DNA from 2 places in the Ectobacillus sp. OTK genome. Region 2 is predicted to be linked to the other one. Evidence: riboswitches for the same ligand, from Rfam matches in the RefSeq annotation. Region 2 holds a riboswitch; the other holds the start of a gene.
The links. A riboswitch is a leader RNA that binds a small molecule or an ion and turns the genes downstream of it on or off. The one in region 2 is predicted to bind S-adenosylmethionine.
Positions count from the first base shown of each region.

Region 1: another riboswitch for S-adenosylmethionine. It lies ahead of AC6HZ4_RS18535 (peptide-methionine (S)-S-oxide reductase); the one in region 2 lies ahead of AC6HZ4_RS10915 (phosphoadenylyl-sulfate reductase).

Region 1 covers NZ_AP048547.1:3,750,188-3,759,186, reverse strand. Annotated here, with positions in the region: gene pyrF (orotidine-5'-phosphate decarboxylase) at 1-580, shown strand, start outside; gene pyrE (orotate phosphoribosyltransferase) at 577-1,209, shown strand; gene AC6HZ4_RS18580 (hypothetical protein) at 1,467-1,733, shown strand; gene AC6HZ4_RS18575 (permease) at 1,810-2,337, opposite strand; gene AC6HZ4_RS18570 (hypothetical protein) at 2,334-2,816, opposite strand; gene AC6HZ4_RS18565 (PadR family transcriptional regulator) at 2,809-3,150, opposite strand; gene AC6HZ4_RS18560 (TetR-like C-terminal domain-containing protein) at 3,274-3,417, shown strand; gene rsgA (ribosome small subunit-dependent GTPase A) at 3,809-4,894, shown strand; gene AC6HZ4_RS18550 (TetR/AcrR family transcriptional regulator) at 5,275-5,814, shown strand; gene AC6HZ4_RS18545 (NmrA family NAD(P)-binding protein) at 6,065-6,922, shown strand; gene AC6HZ4_RS18540 (hypothetical protein) at 7,176-7,310, shown strand; SAM riboswitch class I at 7,546-7,662, shown strand; gene AC6HZ4_RS18535 (peptide-methionine (S)-S-oxide reductase) at 7,751-8,128, shown strand; gene pdxR (MocR-like pyridoxine biosynthesis transcription factor PdxR) at 8,464-8,999, opposite strand, start outside.
Region 2 covers NZ_AP048547.1:2,247,132-2,256,130, forward strand. Annotated here, with positions in the region: gene lysA (diaminopimelate decarboxylase) at 1-1,015, shown strand, start outside; SAM riboswitch class I at 1,400-1,504, shown strand; gene AC6HZ4_RS10915 (phosphoadenylyl-sulfate reductase) at 1,658-2,359, shown strand; gene cysP (sulfate permease) at 2,382-3,440, shown strand; gene sat (sulfate adenylyltransferase) at 3,437-4,585, shown strand; gene cysC (adenylyl-sulfate kinase) at 4,598-5,191, shown strand; partial or broken gene AC6HZ4_RS10935 (DUF3906 family protein) at 5,397-5,495, shown strand; gene cobA (uroporphyrinogen-III C-methyltransferase) at 5,527-6,303, shown strand; gene AC6HZ4_RS10945 (sirohydrochlorin chelatase) at 6,304-7,062, shown strand; gene AC6HZ4_RS10950 (NAD(P)-binding protein) at 7,031-7,627, shown strand; gene AC6HZ4_RS10955 (murein hydrolase activator EnvC family protein) at 7,886-8,999, opposite strand, start outside.

The sequences.
Region 1 (8,999 bases), 1.5 Mb from region 2:
CACCTATTTGAAGGAACGAGGCCACCGCATTTTCTTGGATTTAAAGCTGCATGATATTCCAAATACCGTAAAAAGTGCTATGCGAAATCTCGCTATTCTTGGTGTGGATATGGTTAATGTTCACGCTGCTGGCGGAACGAATATGATGAAAGCGGCGCTCGAAGGGTTGCAGGAAGGAACGCCAGAAGGAAAAGAACGGCCGATTTGTATCGCCGTAACGCAGCTTACGAGCACATCTGAAGAAGTGATGCAAAGGGAGCTGTGGATTGAAAAATCCTTGGAAGAAACGGTACTGCATTATGCGAAGCTCGCACAAGACAGCGGGTTGGACGGTGTTGTTTGCTCAACCCTTGAAGTGCCGAAAATCCGTGAAGCGTGCGGAGAAGGCTTTGTGACGGTTACACCTGGAATTCGTATGGCAGACGACAATGTTGATGATCAAGTTCGCATTGCAACACCAGCGCGTGCACGTGAATTAGGCTCCACATATATCGTAGTTGGACGAAGCATTACAAAAGCGGAGAATCCGCTTGAGGCATATAAGAAGGTAACACAACAATGGGAGGGGTCTACTGTATGAAAAAACAAATCGCATCTCACTTATTAGATATCGGAGCGGTATTTTTACGGCCAAATGACCCATTTACATGGTCTTCTGGTATTAAATCTCCTATTTATTGCGACAATCGCTTAACGCTCTCCTTTCCAAATGTAAGAAAAGATATTGCGAAAGGCTTACAGCAATTAATCGAAGCGCATTTCCCAGAGGCAGATGTGATTGCAGGAACAGCAACAGCCGGCATTCCGCATGCTGCATGGGTGAGCGATTTGATGAACTTGCCAATGTGCTATGTACGCAGCAAAGCAAAAAGCCACGGCAAAGGCAATCAAATCGAAGGAAAAGTAACAGAAGGACAAAAGGTTGTTGTTGTTGAGGATTTAATTTCAACAGGCGGCAGCGCAATTACATGCGTAGAGGCATTGCGTGAAGCGGGCTGCGAAGTGCTTGGCATCGTATCGATTTTTACATACGAGCTGCAGGCTGGGCAGGACAAATTGGATGCGGCGAACGTAGCATCCTATTCGTTGAGCAACTACTCTGCTCTTATTGAGGTTGCGTTAGAAAAAGGCATCATCGCTGAAGGCGATCTAGCGAAGCTGCAGGAGTGGCGCCAAAATCCGGCAGAATGGATGACGGAAAAAGCTTAATCTTTAAACATAAAAAGAGCAAAGGGGCGGCCCTTTGCTCTTTTTTGTGTTTAAAGATTATTGAACAAAAGATAAAATTATTATTTTTTCTATTGCATTATTCGTTTTGTTAATTTTTTATAAAAGTATTTTACCATTTACATACGATATGTAAATTAGCCAAAGGATTCTTTAAGAATCTATTAATTTCATTGAATTCTATGGTTTTCTCTCTAGAATGGAAAAGGTAATCAATTAGTACAGGAGGTCTAGAAACGATGAAAAAATGCTTAGCTGTTTTAACCCTTATTGCTTCTATTTTCATGATGTCATTCACAGATGTTTTTGCTGCAGGTAATTCCCCATTATCTAAACAAGAGACTGTGGTCCCTCTTGCAAAAGCTCACGCACATAATGATTACGAACATATCCGTCCATTAACTGATGCTTTGGAACATGGATTTACGAGTGTAGAAGCTGATGTTTGGCTTGTGGACGGAGAACTTAATTCCCTAGTATTTTTCCATGAGAAGTCCAACTCTTAATGGAATATTATAAATTTAAAAGCTGCAGCTACAAAAGAATTTGGGATTGAGGGCTTAAAGATTTATCGATCTAAATCTAAACGTCTTCAGTTATATCATACTTTAACAATTGTCGATGCTTATAAAATTTCTCAAAAATAATACCCATTAAATAGAAAAATAACAAACCAAAACAAATGTGAATGAGTGTAAATTTAACTCCAAATGAAGCAAGTTCATATACAATAACCGGTAATTTTGCAGTTGTCCAGACTCCTAAAAAAAATACAATATAGCGTATGCTTGCTCCTTTTTTTAATAAAAGTGCCGCAATTGGAAAAGCTACGTAGAGGGGACCAGCTGCAATTACCCCTAATAATAGGGAGAACAAAATGCCATAGATGCCGGATTTTCTCCCCATATATCTAATTAATGTTTCTTTCTCTACCCATTTGTCAAGCAAACCTACGAATATTAAGACAGGAGGGAGTAGAACCAGCATATCTAAAATGCTTTTTCCTGTTAATTGAAACGCGTTCCATCCCACCGATTGGTTTATAAAAGTAAGGATAATGAGCCCAAATAATAAAATGAAAAAGAAACGATATCTTTTTAATTCATTCATCCCATCACCACCCAAATAATATATGAAAATATTAGAGACATTAACACTGCAGATGCATTGCGAGAATAGGCAAAACTTCGCCCAAATATCTTTTTTTCCATAGGTAAAGTTGTGATTCCTACTGACATTAATGTAGACATTAATACAGCTACTTGAGGGAGTCCTGCACCATTTTGGACTAATGTATGTCCAAGAGGAAATACAACAAAGCTTGGAACTAGTGCAATAGATCCAATTAATGCTGCATAAACAATACCTGTCAATCCAGATTTTTCTCCAATGATTGAAGAAATTAAGGATGGAGTTAATATAGATAGTGATAGTCCAACGAAAAGCATAATTGATAGCATGTCAGGTATAATATTACGAAAGCTTTTCCATGACTTTAATAGAGCATCTCTTGTTTTATTTCGATCTTTTATAAAAGAAATACTGAGAAGAATAATAGCGATAGCGTAGAGGATAGCGCCATTAATCATGATTAGACTCCTTCCATTCCTTGTATTTATTTAAGAAAAACGATAAGTTCTTCATTTTTTCTTCGATATCTATTTGAAAATCTTCTAATTTTCTTTTTCCAAATGTAGTAATTTTGTACATTTTTATCAGCTTATCCTGATCAGATGTATCCAAATAAGACTCAACAGCACCTTCTTTCTCTAATGATTTTAATGTGCGATATAAGATGGCACTATCAATTGGATTGATGGGAAGCTCTTCTTCACATTTCTGCAGAAGTTTCCCTCCATAGCTATCTCCCTCTGTTAAAAATAGCAGAAGAAATGCACCTGTATGTCTCCCTGTATGTTTCATGAAATATATAACCTCCTAATTTAAATGTAAAATTTTTTTCGGCAACACCATACTGTTAATAATAGTATACTGTTATTAACAGTGATATGTCACTAACAGTATGTCCTTTTTTAAAAATTTTTTATTCAATTTTTCAGTTCAGCTTTCGTAGGGTTAGTTGGATGGTGGCTTAAGAATGGAATAACAGTTCCATCTCGTGTGATGGCAGAACAAGCGGGGATATTGTTTAACAGATCTCCGAAAGAATTCCCTTCTTCAATCCTGTGAAGGGCGAAACCCAAGGGTAAGGAGGGGTCATTCGCTTTTACTCTCGTTCACTTGAGAGATGCTTAATCGAAGGAGATTTTCCTTTTAACACATATCGATCACTTTACCGAATATATCGTCAACTTTGGCCCTTTTATCGCCAACTTTCCAAATAAATTGTCAACTGACCGCAAAGGTCTCCTTGTCCCAACCGATTCTTTTAGCCAGTAGTTGAGGAACTGTTTGAGGAACTGTTAATATGATATAGTTATCTCAATTAATGAAAAGGAGTTGAAGTTTTATGTTTAACAAGCATATGGCTGAGATTGTAGCGAACGGGGAGGGTTGTGCAAAATAATACCTGCATAAGACCTCCCAAAGGTTACAATCGAAACTTTAGGAGGCTATAACATTGAATACAATAGATATGAAGCATTTAGGCCTTATTGAAACATTTATTCAGGAGTCTCAAAAATATAGAGATCTTTATATAGGGCGAGTGTCGTCTCAATTTAAAAGCGTATATAAGGTAATCACAGAAAAAGGGGAATTAACAGCTGAAATATCGGGAAAGTTTCTCCACGGCGTAAGAGCGATGTCTGAATACCCGTCTGTCGGAGATTTTGTGATGATCGATCGAACTGATGGCGCACAAGGCAACGGAATTATTCACCATGTGCTTACACGGAAAAGCGTGTTTGCACGAAAAGTGGCGGGGACGACAAGTGATCTCCAAGTAGTGGCCACAAACATTGATACCGTTTTGATCTGTATGTCATTGAACAACGATTTTAATCTTCGGAGACTAGAGCGTTATCTTTCTATCGCCTGGGATAGCGGAGCGACTCCAGTTATTGTGCTGACCAAATCGGATCTTTGTAAAGATCTTGAGAGCAGGCTTTACGACATATCATCGATTGCCATAGGTGTGGATGTTCTTGTAACGACTAGTTTATCTGATGATTGGAAACCATCCATGAAAAAGTATCTATCAGGCGGTCAGACTGTAGCATTCATTGGCTCTTCTGGTGTTGGAAAGTCAACCTTGATTAATTGTCTTCTCGGTCACAGCGTATTAGATACCGGTGGCATTCGAAGCGATGATAAGGGACGACACACCACGACAAGACGAGAGCTAATCTTGTTGCCGGGCTTAGGTGTTGTCATTGATACGCCCGGGATGCGGGAACTTGGGATTATTGGTGCGAATTTGTCAAAATCGTTTGCAGACATTGATGATCTCGCGGCTCAATGTCGTTTTAACGACTGTTCTCATAAAAGTGAACCGAACTGCGCTGTGCAAAAAGCCATAGAAGATAATCATTTGTCAGTTGAACGGTTGGAGAGCTATTGGAAGCTAAAAAAAGAGGTGAAGTACGATAGCTTGAATTCTAGAATGATTGAAAAAGAAAAAATAAATGACATCTTCGGCAGCATGGGTGGCATGAAAAATGCAAGGAATTTCTTTAGAGAACAAAACAAAAACAAAAGAAGATAAAAAGTTATTTAGGAGCTGGTCTCATATAGAGCCAGCTCTTTGAAAATAGAAAACCGACCTTCTTTCATTATTTTACTGAAAGATAAGAAAAGTGAAGTTTGAGGCTTGAATTAGCAACGAAGGCAGATTGTTAAACAATTATAGGAAATAAAAAGAGGAGTGGAGAATCCACTCCTTTTATCACGACATGTTTTTGTTTTCTTATCACGACAATTTTTCTTCAATTGGCTCTGCTAAAGAATGTTTCTGATTTTCTTGTTAAACGAACGGGGCAGGTTAGTTGAATAATTCCAACATTTGTTGAAAAAGTATATAATGGCTTTGTTAACATATTTATAAAACAAACCGATCTAAACTTTTTCGTTGGAATAGGAGAAAGTATGAAAAAACAGGACCCGCGTATACAGCGCACTAGACAGTCTATAATTGACGCATTTTATACACTAGCAAAGCGAAAGAATTTTGAAGACATTTCAATAGCAGATATAACAGAGGAAGCAAAGATTAATCGTTCTACTTTTTATTATCATTTTATGGATAAATATGATTTGATCGATTCTATCCAAAAAGAAATAATCACTAATAAATTATTTAAGGACATTGAAGAACAAGAGACTATTGATGAAAAAACCATTATTCTAACACTTCAAGCCATTATCAATTCTCAAACGGGACTTTCATTACATTGTCAACGTGCTTACGATGCATTCAAACCCAAAGTTGAGTCGGAAATAAAAAAACATTTAACCCAATCACTTCAAAATTTGTTAACTAAACAATACGGTGAACACCCTGACCACTACGTTAAAGCTACCTTTTGGAGCTGGGGGATTTATGGAGTTGCAATGGCTTGTATTGAGGGAAAAGAAACGCTTAATGTTGCGGTAACTAAATTAACGAACACCATGTTGCATTCGTAGTTACAGGAACTCCATTTCTTCTAATTGAGACACGATTTTTCGTGTCTATTTTTTTACTTTATTTTGACTTTCACTTTTTCAACAATATGTTCTTTCTGTTGGATTTCCGATAAAAGTGTATTTTTGTTGGTGTACGTTGCAAAGGCTAAGTTGTACACTATTTTTACAACAGTTGTCGAAAAAACTGTAACTGTTATAAAAACTTTGAATTTAAATCCATTTAACGGGAGGAAATATAGATGAAATTTTAGTGACAGGTGCCACTGGAGCATTAGGTAGCAGAGTTGTTGAAACATTATTAAAAAGTGTGCCAGCCAATCAAGTTGCGGTAAGTGTTCGAGATACAGCGAAGGCTGAACATTTACGTGCACATGGTGTTGAGGTAAGACAAGCAGATTTCAACGATCCAGCTTCTTTAGATAAAGCTTTTGAGAGTATTGACCGCTTATTAATAATTTCAACAACAGAGCCGATTAACGAGAAACGTATCGCCCAGCATGTCAATGCGATTAACGCTGCAAAACGTGCAAATGTAAAGCTTTTAGTATACACAAGCGGTACAAAATCTGATAAGACTACACTTGCTATGGGTTTGGCACATAAAGCAACAGAAGAAGCTATATTAGAAAGTGGCATTCCGTATTGTATTTTACGTAACAATTTATACTTGGAGGCGGAATTAAATACAATTAAAGCGTGTCTAGCGGGCGCGCCAATCGTGACAAACGCCGGCGAAGGGAAAATGGGTTTTGCACTTCGCAACGATTATGCTGATGCGGCAGCAGCCGTATTAGCCGGAGAAGGGCATGAGAACATGATATACGAATTGTCAGGCAAACTCATGACTTATGATGACTTAGCCGCAGAAATTGGTAAAGCAATCGGTAAAGAAGTATTAGTAAAACATGTTGATGATGCTGGTTATGCAGCATATTTAAAACAAGTGGGTATACCAGAAGTAATAATTCCTATGTTAACAGCTACAAAAGCTGGTGTTCGGGATGGGGTTTTAGAAGTCCAAAGTAATGATCTTGAGAAATTACTCCAACGTCCTGCAACGCCAATTAACGAAGCATTGGATAAATTAATTCTGTCTCTAAATAAATAATTATTCTTATTGTACCATGTAAGAACGTGATTTTCTTACATTTTCTGTGGTGAAGCCAGCGATCAGGCTGACAGAATTAATGAATATTTTTTGGGTCAAATGAGCCCTATCTAACATTAAAGATGCCTTATATATGCAGAGGAATTACAAAAGAAGCGCTGATGGTGACGTATGCCTTTATAAGAAGTATCTAGAAAAAAATCTTATTTAAAAATAAGGTGGAGGGACAAACTAGTTTTGAAAGGGGGAAGTTATGGAAAAGAATAAAAAAGTACCGATGAATTTAAGCTATGAATCAGATGGAAGAATAGGCAAAAAAAACAATAAGATAAAGGCTAACAAAAAAGATCAGGCGGAATTCTTTAATACCACACAAAACAGTGAATAAAAAATAAAAACCTGCTTACAATTCAACGCAAGCAGGTTTTTAATATAAATGTGAAATTATTTGTAGGTATTTAAATATGTTTGCAAAAGTACCGTTGTTTTTAATGACATAGAGAAAAATAAAGGGATGTATGTAAATCCAATCTTTTATTTTTAAAAAATATTACTTGAATTTTAGATAAATAGATGATATTGTTAACAACAAGTTAAAAAATAAAAAATAAATAGCGATAAACTTCTTATCCAGAGTGGTAGAGGGACAGGCCCTATGAAACCCGGCAACCATCAAGTCAAAATATTACTTGAACGGTGCTAATTCCTGCAAAGGTTTAATAACCTTTGAAAGATGAGAGGAATGTATTTAATCATACAACCTCTCTTTAGATTGAAGAGAGGTTTTTTGATGGAAAGAAGGCTTATCGCTCAAAGGAGCGAATTTCAATGGAAAGAGCAGTATTTGGTGCAAGCGAATTTTTTAGTCAACAAGCTTTTATTACAAGTTTTCGTGGTATTGAATATGTTCAAAGAGGACATCTAAAAGGGAAAAATGTAGAAATAGTAGAAATATGGTTTAATCCCTGGAAAGTATCTTATAATGAATTATTAGAATTGTTTTTTGACTTACATGATGCAACATCCAGAGAAGGTAAGCAATTTAAAAATCAATCATTCATTTTCTTTTCTGATATGAATCAATTAACAGCAGCTAAACAAAAGAAAAATGAGCTGAAACATATATTTAAAGGTGAAATTATTACGGAAATTACTCCAGTATGGGAACATATAAATAGCCTAGAAGAGATAAAATTAATATCTTAATAAAACTTCGCATTAGGACCACAATGTGTAATAAGTAACTTTTTTTCTTCAGCAACCCGGTGCTTTCCTTTAGCAGGGGAAGTACCTTATTTATGTTTTAGGCATATACAAGATTGACTCTACAGAGTTAAATGGAATATGTATGTAAAATATTGTGGAGATTGTGAAGGAATGTACTTAAACAAACGGGTGCAATAGTTTAAAAATGGGGTTGCGGCGGCAACCCTTTTCTTTATTTCACGAACGCGCAGGTTAGTAGAATAAGAACCTGTGTTTTAAAAGTTCATGATTTGCCCCGCAATTATTAGACATAAGCTACAATTAAGGGGTGTTTTTTATAACCAAGCCTTTTTTAGGAGCTCCACGCCAAGCTTGATTTCATCACAAGAAAGATTACTAAAACCAAGTTTAATAATCGGTTTATCGGTATTATTTTTAATGAAGTAGAGTGAGGTAGGATAAACTTTAACACCATGAAAGGAAGCTTGTTGAATTAGCCATTCTTCTGAACGTTTCAGATGTACTTTGATTAATAAATACAAACCAGACTGCTCACCAATAATGAATATATTTTGATCGAATTGCTTTTTTAATACTGATACCAAGTGCTGCATTTTTCGTTTATAAACAAGACGCATACGTTTAATATGGCGATTCCATTCTCCCTCTTCCATAAATTTAGCCATTGTGAGTTGGCTAAGAAGTGAAGTGGTACTCTCGAAATGAAGAAATTGATTTTTATAACGGTTTAAAAGTGGCTCTGGCAACACCATATAACTTAAACGAATTCCTGGAAGAAAGGACTTTGAGAAATTCCCTAGATAAATGACTCTTGCAGAATCAATGGAAGCGAGAGCTGGAAATGGTTGTT
Region 2 (8,999 bases):
TGCAGAACGCATTCATTTTCACGGTAACAATAAGACAGAAGAAGAGCTGGTAATGGCACTTGAAGCAAATATTGGCTGCTTCGTTGTAGATAACTTCTTTGAGCTGGAGGTTCTGCATGATTTAGCAAAAGACCGTGAGCAAAAGGTGAATATTTTGCTTCGTGTAACGCCTGGTGTTGAGGCACATACGCATGAATATATTACGACAGGCCAGGATGATTCAAAATTTGGCTTTGGCGTTTCTAGCGGGCAGGCGCTGCAGGCGGTAAAGCATGCGGTATCGAAGCCGTACTACAATGTACTTGGAATCCATTCTCATATCGGTTCTCAAATTTTTGAAACAGATGGATTTGTTCGTGCTGTTGAAGTATTAGCAGCCTTTGTAGACGATGTTCGTTCTGAAACAGGACATACAATGCCAATTTTAAATCTTGGCGGCGGCTTTGGCATTCGCTATACAGAAGGTGACACACCTCTTCCAGCTGTACAATATATTAAAGAGATGACGGATGCGGTGCGCGAGCAGTTTACGAAGCGCAATTATCCTCTGCCGGAAATTTGGATTGAGCCGGGTCGCAGCATTGTCGGTGATGCTGGCACAACTCTGTATACAATCGGTTCCATTAAGGACATCCCAGGCATTCGCAAATACGTGGCCGTGGATGGGGGAATGACAGATAACATTCGCCCTGCATTGTACGGTGCGAAGTATGAGGCAATTTTGGCAAATCGAGCGAATGAAGAGCCAGAGGAAGTTGTATCGATTGCCGGGAAGTGCTGTGAGAGCGGCGATATGCTGCTTTGGGATATAAAGCTTCCAGAAGCGGCATCACGTGATTTACTTGCGATTTCCTGCACAGGGGCGTACGGATATTCGATGGCAAATAACTATAACCGCATCGCGCGCCCTGCTGTTGTATTTGTAAAGGATGGTAAAGCGCAGGTTGTTGTAGAGCGGGAAACATTAGAAGATCTTGTGCAAAAGGATCGTATTCGTGCAAGCGAGCTTGTATGAAAGCAAGATGAGAATAACTGAAAAGCAGGCGGACAACAGTACGTTGTTCGCCTGTTTTTGTAAGCAAATCTCCCATAGCTATCTTTGCCTCATACGGCAATAAGCAAGTTACCTATTCATTTACTCGGAATTATCCTTTTATATTGTAAGAGAAAGTATTGTTTTACGAAAACGGGGAAAATTAATGACAAGAAGACTCTTATGGTAGATTTTTTCTTAAGAAATAGTGAAATTCCTGTATTTTTATGTCAATAAACAAAATACGAATCGGGTACTTACTGCATTTATCATATTTTCATATTTTCAAAAATTCCTTAAAAATATAATTCATATAAGAAAAGTAGGATTGCAATTGCCCATAATTGTGATACAATACAAATTAATTACTTATCCAGAGAGGCAAAGGGACACGGCCCGACGAAGCCCAGCAACCTGCATGATGCAAGGTGCTAATCCGTCAAAATGAAATCCCGTTTTGTGAGGTAAGATCAAGCCGCCTGGAGAGTCTTTTCGGAATGGAAAGATTTTTTTCATGCAACGGATAAGATGTATTTTTGAAAATGTCACTGCGGCAGTGGAACGAAACAACTCCTTCCTAACATAGCAGTGAAATGGGATATCATTAAAAAAGGGGGAAAGAAAATGTTAACATATGAGACATGGGATGCACCATCAATTGATTTCAATGAGGACGATGGAGCAAAAGGCGCGCTTTCAGTTTTACGTTGGGCGTATGATCATTATGGAGACGATGTAGTGTATGCATGCAGCTTTGGCGTTGAGGGGATGATTCTTCTTCATTTAATTGACCAAGTGAAGCCTGATGCGAAGGTTGTATTTTTAGATACGGACCTGCACTTTAAAGAAACATATGAATTAATTGAAAGAGTAAAAGAACGATTCCCAAGACTTGAGATTGTAATGCAAAAGCCAGAGCTTACGCTTGAAGAGCAGGCGGCAGAGCATGGTGCGGCGTTGTGGCAGTCTAATCCCAATGCATGCTGTAATATTCGAAAGATTGTTCCGCTTGAAAAGGCGCTTGCACAAGGAAAAGCATGGATTTCCGGATTGCGCCGCGAGCAATCGCCAACGCGTCAAAATGTACAATTTGTAAATCTTGACCGCCGTTTTCATTCCATTAAAATATGTCCGCTGATTCACTGGACATGGAAGGAAGTATGGCGTTACGTATACAAGCATGATCTTCCGTACAATCCGCTTCATGATATCGGCTATCCGAGCATTGGCTGTGAGGTGTGCACTCGTCCTTCAGAGGGCGGCGCCAGCGATCGCTCCGGACGTTGGGCAGGTACAGGTAAAACAGAATGCGGACTTCATCAGTAAGATGTAAAGGAGAAGGGAAAACATGGTAGCTCTCGCATTTTGTGCAGCGTTATTATTCGCGATGAATATAGGGGCAAGCGGAGCAGCAGCCTCAATGGGGGTAGCATATGCTTCAGGAGCCATCAAGAAGAAATGGGTAGCGCTGCTCATATGCGGCGCTGCTATCATTGCTGGTTCTGTCTTTGGGGGACAAAAGGTTACGAAAACGATTAGCTCGGGCATTATCCCTGAAGACATCTTTACCGTAAAAATCGTTATTATTACATTACTTGCAGCAACAATTGCCTTATTTACGGCAAATATTCTTGGCATTCCGCTTTCTACAAGTGAGATTACAATAGGTGCTGTTGCAGGAGTTGGGATTGCATACCACGCATTATATGTGGGGAAACTTTTGTTTATCGTTGCCTTTTGGATTATCACTCCTGTCGTAGCATTTAGTATCACTTATGTTGCTGGAAAGTTCATTCATAAACTAAATTCCAAGTATCCTGATTTGGAAAAAGGAAAATGGAAACCGATTTTTACAATTCTTGTTATTGTGACAGGTTTTTTCGAGGCTTACTCGGCTGGGATGAAGAACGTAGCAAATGCAGTTGCTCCGCTAGTGGGAGCGCATTTGGTTCCCGTGGAAACAGGACTGCTTCTAGGCGGTATTTTTGTGGCCCTCGGTGCACTGCTTTTAGGAAGCAGAGTATTAGAAACAAACGGGAAGAAAATTACATCTGTTTCTTTGATCGAGGGGATTTCTGTGTCTGCTACCAGCTCGGTTCTCGTTATTACAGCGGCTTTATTCGGAATTCCATTGCCGATTGCACAAATTACATCTTCTTCTATTATCGGCATGGGCTCCGCGCAGCATGGCAAGAAAGTCTTTCAAAAACGCGTTGTTTCGCAAATGCTCAAGGTTTGGTTTGTTGCCCCGTTTTTATCGCTTTTAGTTTCCTATACATGCATTAAACTGTTGCTAGAAAGCGATTTGTATTCTATCTTTATTGTTGGGGCAGGAATTATCGCAACACTTGGAGTCATTAGCTTATTAAAACATACGAAACAAGAAGTAGGAGGAATTTCAAGATGACAACTATTGCAGCACATGGCGGTGTTCTTATCAATCGCGTAGACGAAACATACAGCACAGCGCACATTCAAAAGGAAATCGAATTAGACAATATCGCGCTTAGCGACCTAGAGTTAATCGCAGTTGGTGCATATAGCCCGCTAACAGGCTTTTTAAATCAAGAAGACTACAATTCCGTTGTAGAACGTATGCGTCTTGCTGATGGAACAGTTTGGAGTATTCCAATCGCGCTTCCTGTAACAGAAGAAAAAGCAAATGAGCTTACAGCAGGTGAAGAGGTGCGCCTAGTACAAGATGGCGTAACATACGGCGTACTTACAGTTGGCGATATTTATGTGCCAGACAAACAAAAAGAAGCGGAAAATGTATACCGCACAACAGACCTTGCCCATCCAGGCGTAAAGAAAATGCTGGAGCGCCCGTCTGTATATGTAGGCGGAGCGATTACTTTAGTAAAACGTACAGAGAAGGATCAATTTGCTGAGTACCGCTTAGATCCAGCTGAAACACGTCAAAAATTCCAGGATCTTGGTTGGAAAACTGTAGTTGGATTCCAAACACGTAACCCGGTTCACCGCGCGCATGAATACATTCAAAAAGCAGCGCTTGAAATCGTAGACGGCTTATTCTTAAATCCGCTTGTAGGCGAAACAAAATCTGATGATATTCCAGCTGACGTACGTATGGAAAGCTACCAAGTACTCTTAAAGAACTACTATCCAGAGGACCGTGTATTTTTAGCTGTGTTCCCTGCAGCAATGCGTTATGCAGGACCGCGCGAAGCAATTTTCCACGCAATGGTTCGAAAAAACTTTGGCTGTACACACTTTATCGTTGGCCGTGACCATGCAGGAGTCGGCAACTATTATGGCACATATGATGCACAGCATATCTTCTCTAACTTCACAGCAGAGGAGCTCGGAATTCAGCCGTTATTCTTCGAGCATAGCTTCTACTGCACAAAATGCGAAGGTATGGCTTCTTCGAAAACATGTCCGCATGGCGCTGAAGATCGTGTGATTTTATCTGGAACAAAGGTGCGTGAATTGCTTCGCAGCGGTCAGCTTCCGCCAAGCACATTCAGCCGTAAAGAAGTGGTAGAAGTATTAATTCGCGGCATGCAAGAGCAGCCAGTGAACGCTTGAGGGGGAGAAGCAATGAGTACGAACATTACATGGCATGAGGCATCTGTTTCCAAGCAGGAGCGTCGCGAGCAAAAAGGCAATCATAGCTTTGTTCTTTGGTTTACAGGTTTATCCGCATCCGGCAAGTCTACGCTTGCCAATGCGGTGGCGCGTAAGCTATTCCAAGAAAAAATTGGCAACTATGTATTAGATGGAGACAATATTCGTCACGGCTTAAATAAAGATTTAGGCTTTTCTGAAGAGGCACGTACAGAAAATATTCGCCGCATTGGCGAAGTAGCGAAGCTGTTTGTAGACAGCGGCACAATCGTGCTAACAGCTTTTATTTCTCCGTTCCGTGCGGATCGTGCGCAGGTGCGTAATATTTTAGAGGCGGACGAGTTTATTGAAGTATTTGTAAGCTGCCCAATTGAAGAGTGCGAAAAGCGCGATCCAAAAGGCTTATATAAAAAGGCGCGTAACGGCGAGATTAAACAATTTACAGGTATCGATTCTCCGTATGAAGAGCCAGAAAATCCTGAAATTGTTGTTTCCACACACTTACATTCGATCGAAGAATGTGCGGAGCAAGTTATTCAATATTTGAAAAATAAACAATTTATTTAAGGGGATTTTATACAAGAATCATTGTTGGAAATCCGCTTACGGGTATTGACCCAGACCAATCGTGAAAGAGGTATATGAACTCTTTTGGCATAACGACGAGTTCGCAAACCTTTTTGTGTAACTATAAAAAATAGCAATCAGCACAAACCTATATAATGCAGCAAACGGGAAAATTAATTGTATTTCCTTCATGCGATCTTGTCGAGTGGAGCTTGAGAAATATTTTCTCAAGCTTCCTGACATTGAAGATATTTCTCTTTATGAGAAGAAGACAATTCGTAAAGGGGCAGGCTTTGTCATTTACGGACAGGAGAATAGACTGTGGAGGTGGCAAAGTGGGAAAGGTGTACATTGTTGGAGCAGGACCGGGTGATCCGGACTTGATTTCGGTGAAGGGACTCAAGTGCATTCAGCAGGCTGATGTCATTTTATATGATAGGCTCGTAAATGAGGAGCTGTTGTCTCATGCAAAGCCGGATGCGGAGTTGATTTTTTGCGGCAAGCTTCCCAACTACCACATTATGCAGCAGGAAACGATCAACGCTCACCTTGTAAAGCATGCGAAAAAAGGAAAAACGGTAACACGGCTCAAGGGTGGAGATCCGTTTGTATTTGGACGCGGCGCTGAGGAAGCGGAGACGTTAGCCGAAAATGGCATTGTGTTTGAAATCGTTCCCGGCATTACGTCTGGTATTGCCGCCCCTGCCTACGCTGGTATTCCAGTCACCCATCGTGATGCCGGCGCTAGCTTTGCCATCGTTACGGGTCACCGCCGCGAGGGCCAGGAAGAGGATACAAAATGGGAGAGTCTAGCGAAGGGAATTGATACGCTAGCGATTTACATGGGTGTAAGCAATCTTCCGTATATTTGCGGCAAGCTATTGCAACATGGAAAAAGTGAGCAGACACCGGTCGCACTTGTTGAATGGGGTACAACTGTATCACAGCGTACAGTAACGGGAACATTAGGAACGATTGTCACCATCGCGCAAAAGGAAGAAGTACAAAATCCGAGCATGATTATTGTTGGCGAGGTCGTTCGTTACCGGGACAAGATTCAATGGTTTGAACAACAGTCATCCAAAAATTACTATGCAAGCGGGGCGTTGTAAATGCAGGCAGTATTATACATTTGCCACGGCAGCAGGGTGAAGGAAGCGTGCGAAGAAGCGCGCTTCTTTGTCTCTCAAGCAATGGCTGACGTAGATGTACCGATTCAGGAGGTATGCTTTTTGGAATTAGCGGAGCCGTCCATTGAAGCTGGCTTCCGAGCATGTGTGGAAAGAGGTGCAACACATATTGCGGCGGTGCCGGTTTTATTGCTCACTGCCGCACATGCGAAAGAGGATATCCCGAATGAATTAGCAAAAGTAAAGCAGTATTATCCTGATGTAACCTTAACGTATGGTGATCCATTTGGCGTACACGATGAAATTGTATCGATTTTGATGGAGCGAATTGGTAAGGGACGTGTTGCTGAGGATGCGATGGTATTGCTCGTTGGACGAGGCAGCAGTGATCCGGATGTAAAACGTGATATGAAGGAAATAGCTTTACGATTACAGCATACATATCCGTTTCAGAAGGTCGATATTTGCTTTTTGGCAGCAGCGGAGCCAACATTTGAGCAAGGGCTGGAGATGGCGCTTGCATCAGGTCATAAACAGGTGTTTGTTGTGCCATACTTATTGTTTACAGGTATTCTGATGAAAACAATGGAACGAAAGATTAAGAAGCTAAGTCGAGAAGAACTTATATTATGTGATTATCTAGGCTATCATCCGAATTTGCGCAAGGTTCTTGCCGCGCGCGTACAGGAAGCAATGGAGGGAGAAGAGTATGTACCCACTTGCGCTGCATATACAGAATAAATGCGTTGTTGTCGTTGGCGGCGGTAAGGTAGCCCTTTTTAAAATCGGGCCGCTTGTTAGGGAAGGAGCACGTGTAACAGTCGTTAGTCCCGAGGCTGATGGGAAGGTGCAAAAACTGGCAGAAGAGGGGCGCATTACGTGGCTTGCGAAGACATATGAAAAATCAGATCTTGTCGGGGCGCTTCTTGTTATTGCAGCGACGGATGATGCGGAGCTTAACGCCCGAATTGCAGCGGAAGCGGACGAGAATCAGCTCGTAAACGTCATTACGGACCCGAATGCAGGAAATGTGCATCTTCCGGCTGCATTTGAGCGCGGCAGGTTAATGATTGCTGTTTCTACTGGCGGTGCTAGTCCGAAGTTGGCAAAAAAAATTCGGGATGACCTGTCGGCTGCATATGGAGAAGAGTATGAGCAGTATTTAGATTTTTTATATGAATGCCGGATAAGAGTGAAAGCTTCTGTTCACAGCAAAGCAGCACGGAATGTATTGCTGCAGGAAGTGCTAAAACCGGAATATATAGGATCTGTAGAAAAACAGCAGCAGTTTTTAGAAGGTTTATAAGGGATGTACTATCATTATTATAGTTCTTTGTTTAGGGGACTGGCTGCCGTTTGACCAACTCGAGTTTTATCCACTAGAAATGAGACAAGCCTTGAGGGGTTATGTTTTTTCCTAGCAAGCAGCCGAACATTTAGTTAGGGGATGTAAATGAATGAAAAAAGGACCTTGGTTGAAATGTTCAACTTGGGTCCTTTTTCCATGAGGAAAGCATAGGTTTTTCGAAGATGTCTAGCAAGAAAATAGGCTGTATTTGTGTTACTATAAGTACGGCATTGGATTTACTGCATTACTCTTCGATTGGTTCCATTCTCCCACATGCAATTCAAAGTGAAGATGCTGGCCTTGCGATGCACCTGTATTGCCCATAATTCCAATTTGCTGGCCTTGCTTCACTGTTTGTCCTGTTCCGACAGAATAGCTGCTTAAGTGTGCATATACAGTTGTGTAGGTTTGTCCTTTGATGCGGTGCGAAATAAACACAACATTCCCGTAGCTTTGCGAATAATACGCCCGGATCACAACACCATCTGCGGCTGCCATAACCGGCACTGTTCCAGGTGCCGCAATATCCACACCTGCATGCAGTTTACCCCAGCGTTGGCCGAAACCTGATGTGAAAGCACCTGCTGCAGGTTTGATGAAACCGCCTGGATTGATTGCTGCTGCACTATTTTGAATCGATGTTCCAGAAGAAGGTGCAGCTGCCTTTCTTGCATTCTCTGCAGCCTGCGCTGCCTGTGCTGCCTCTTCAGCTGCACGTTTGTCCGCTTCCACAAGCTGCTGGGTCGCTTGTCTTTGCGCTTCTAAAATCGCTTTTGTTTCTTCTGTGCTTTCGATTTCTTCCATTGTTTGCGACAGCTTTGTATGCATGTCATTCATAAGTACTTCCTGCTGCTGTTTATCGGCGGCCTGCTGCTGCTGCTTTTGCAGTTGTATTTCTTTTTGCTTCTGCAATTCTGCTTCCTTTTCTTTTACCACTCTCTGCTCATTCTCTACAGTTTCTTTATCGCGTGCCTGCTCTTGTAAAATATCATTATCAGAATCTAATATAAGCGACACTGAATACATATTCTCCAATAAATCCGCTAGGTTTTTAGAGTTAATAATCAACTCTGTAATTAAGGTGCTGCGCGGCTGCTCCTGCAGCGTGCGCAGACGCTGATCAATGACAGCCTGCCGTTTTTCAATTTGCACTTGTAAATAAGCGATATGGCGATTTTTCTCTTCAATTAAAGCTTCTGTTTCCTGAATCTGTTGTTCAATTGTCGCTAGTTCCTGCTCTGTTGTAGTAATTGCTGCATTCAATTCATCTATTTTCTGCTGAAGTGCTGCAATTTCCTGTTCAATTTGCTGTTTTTCCTGCTGCTTATTT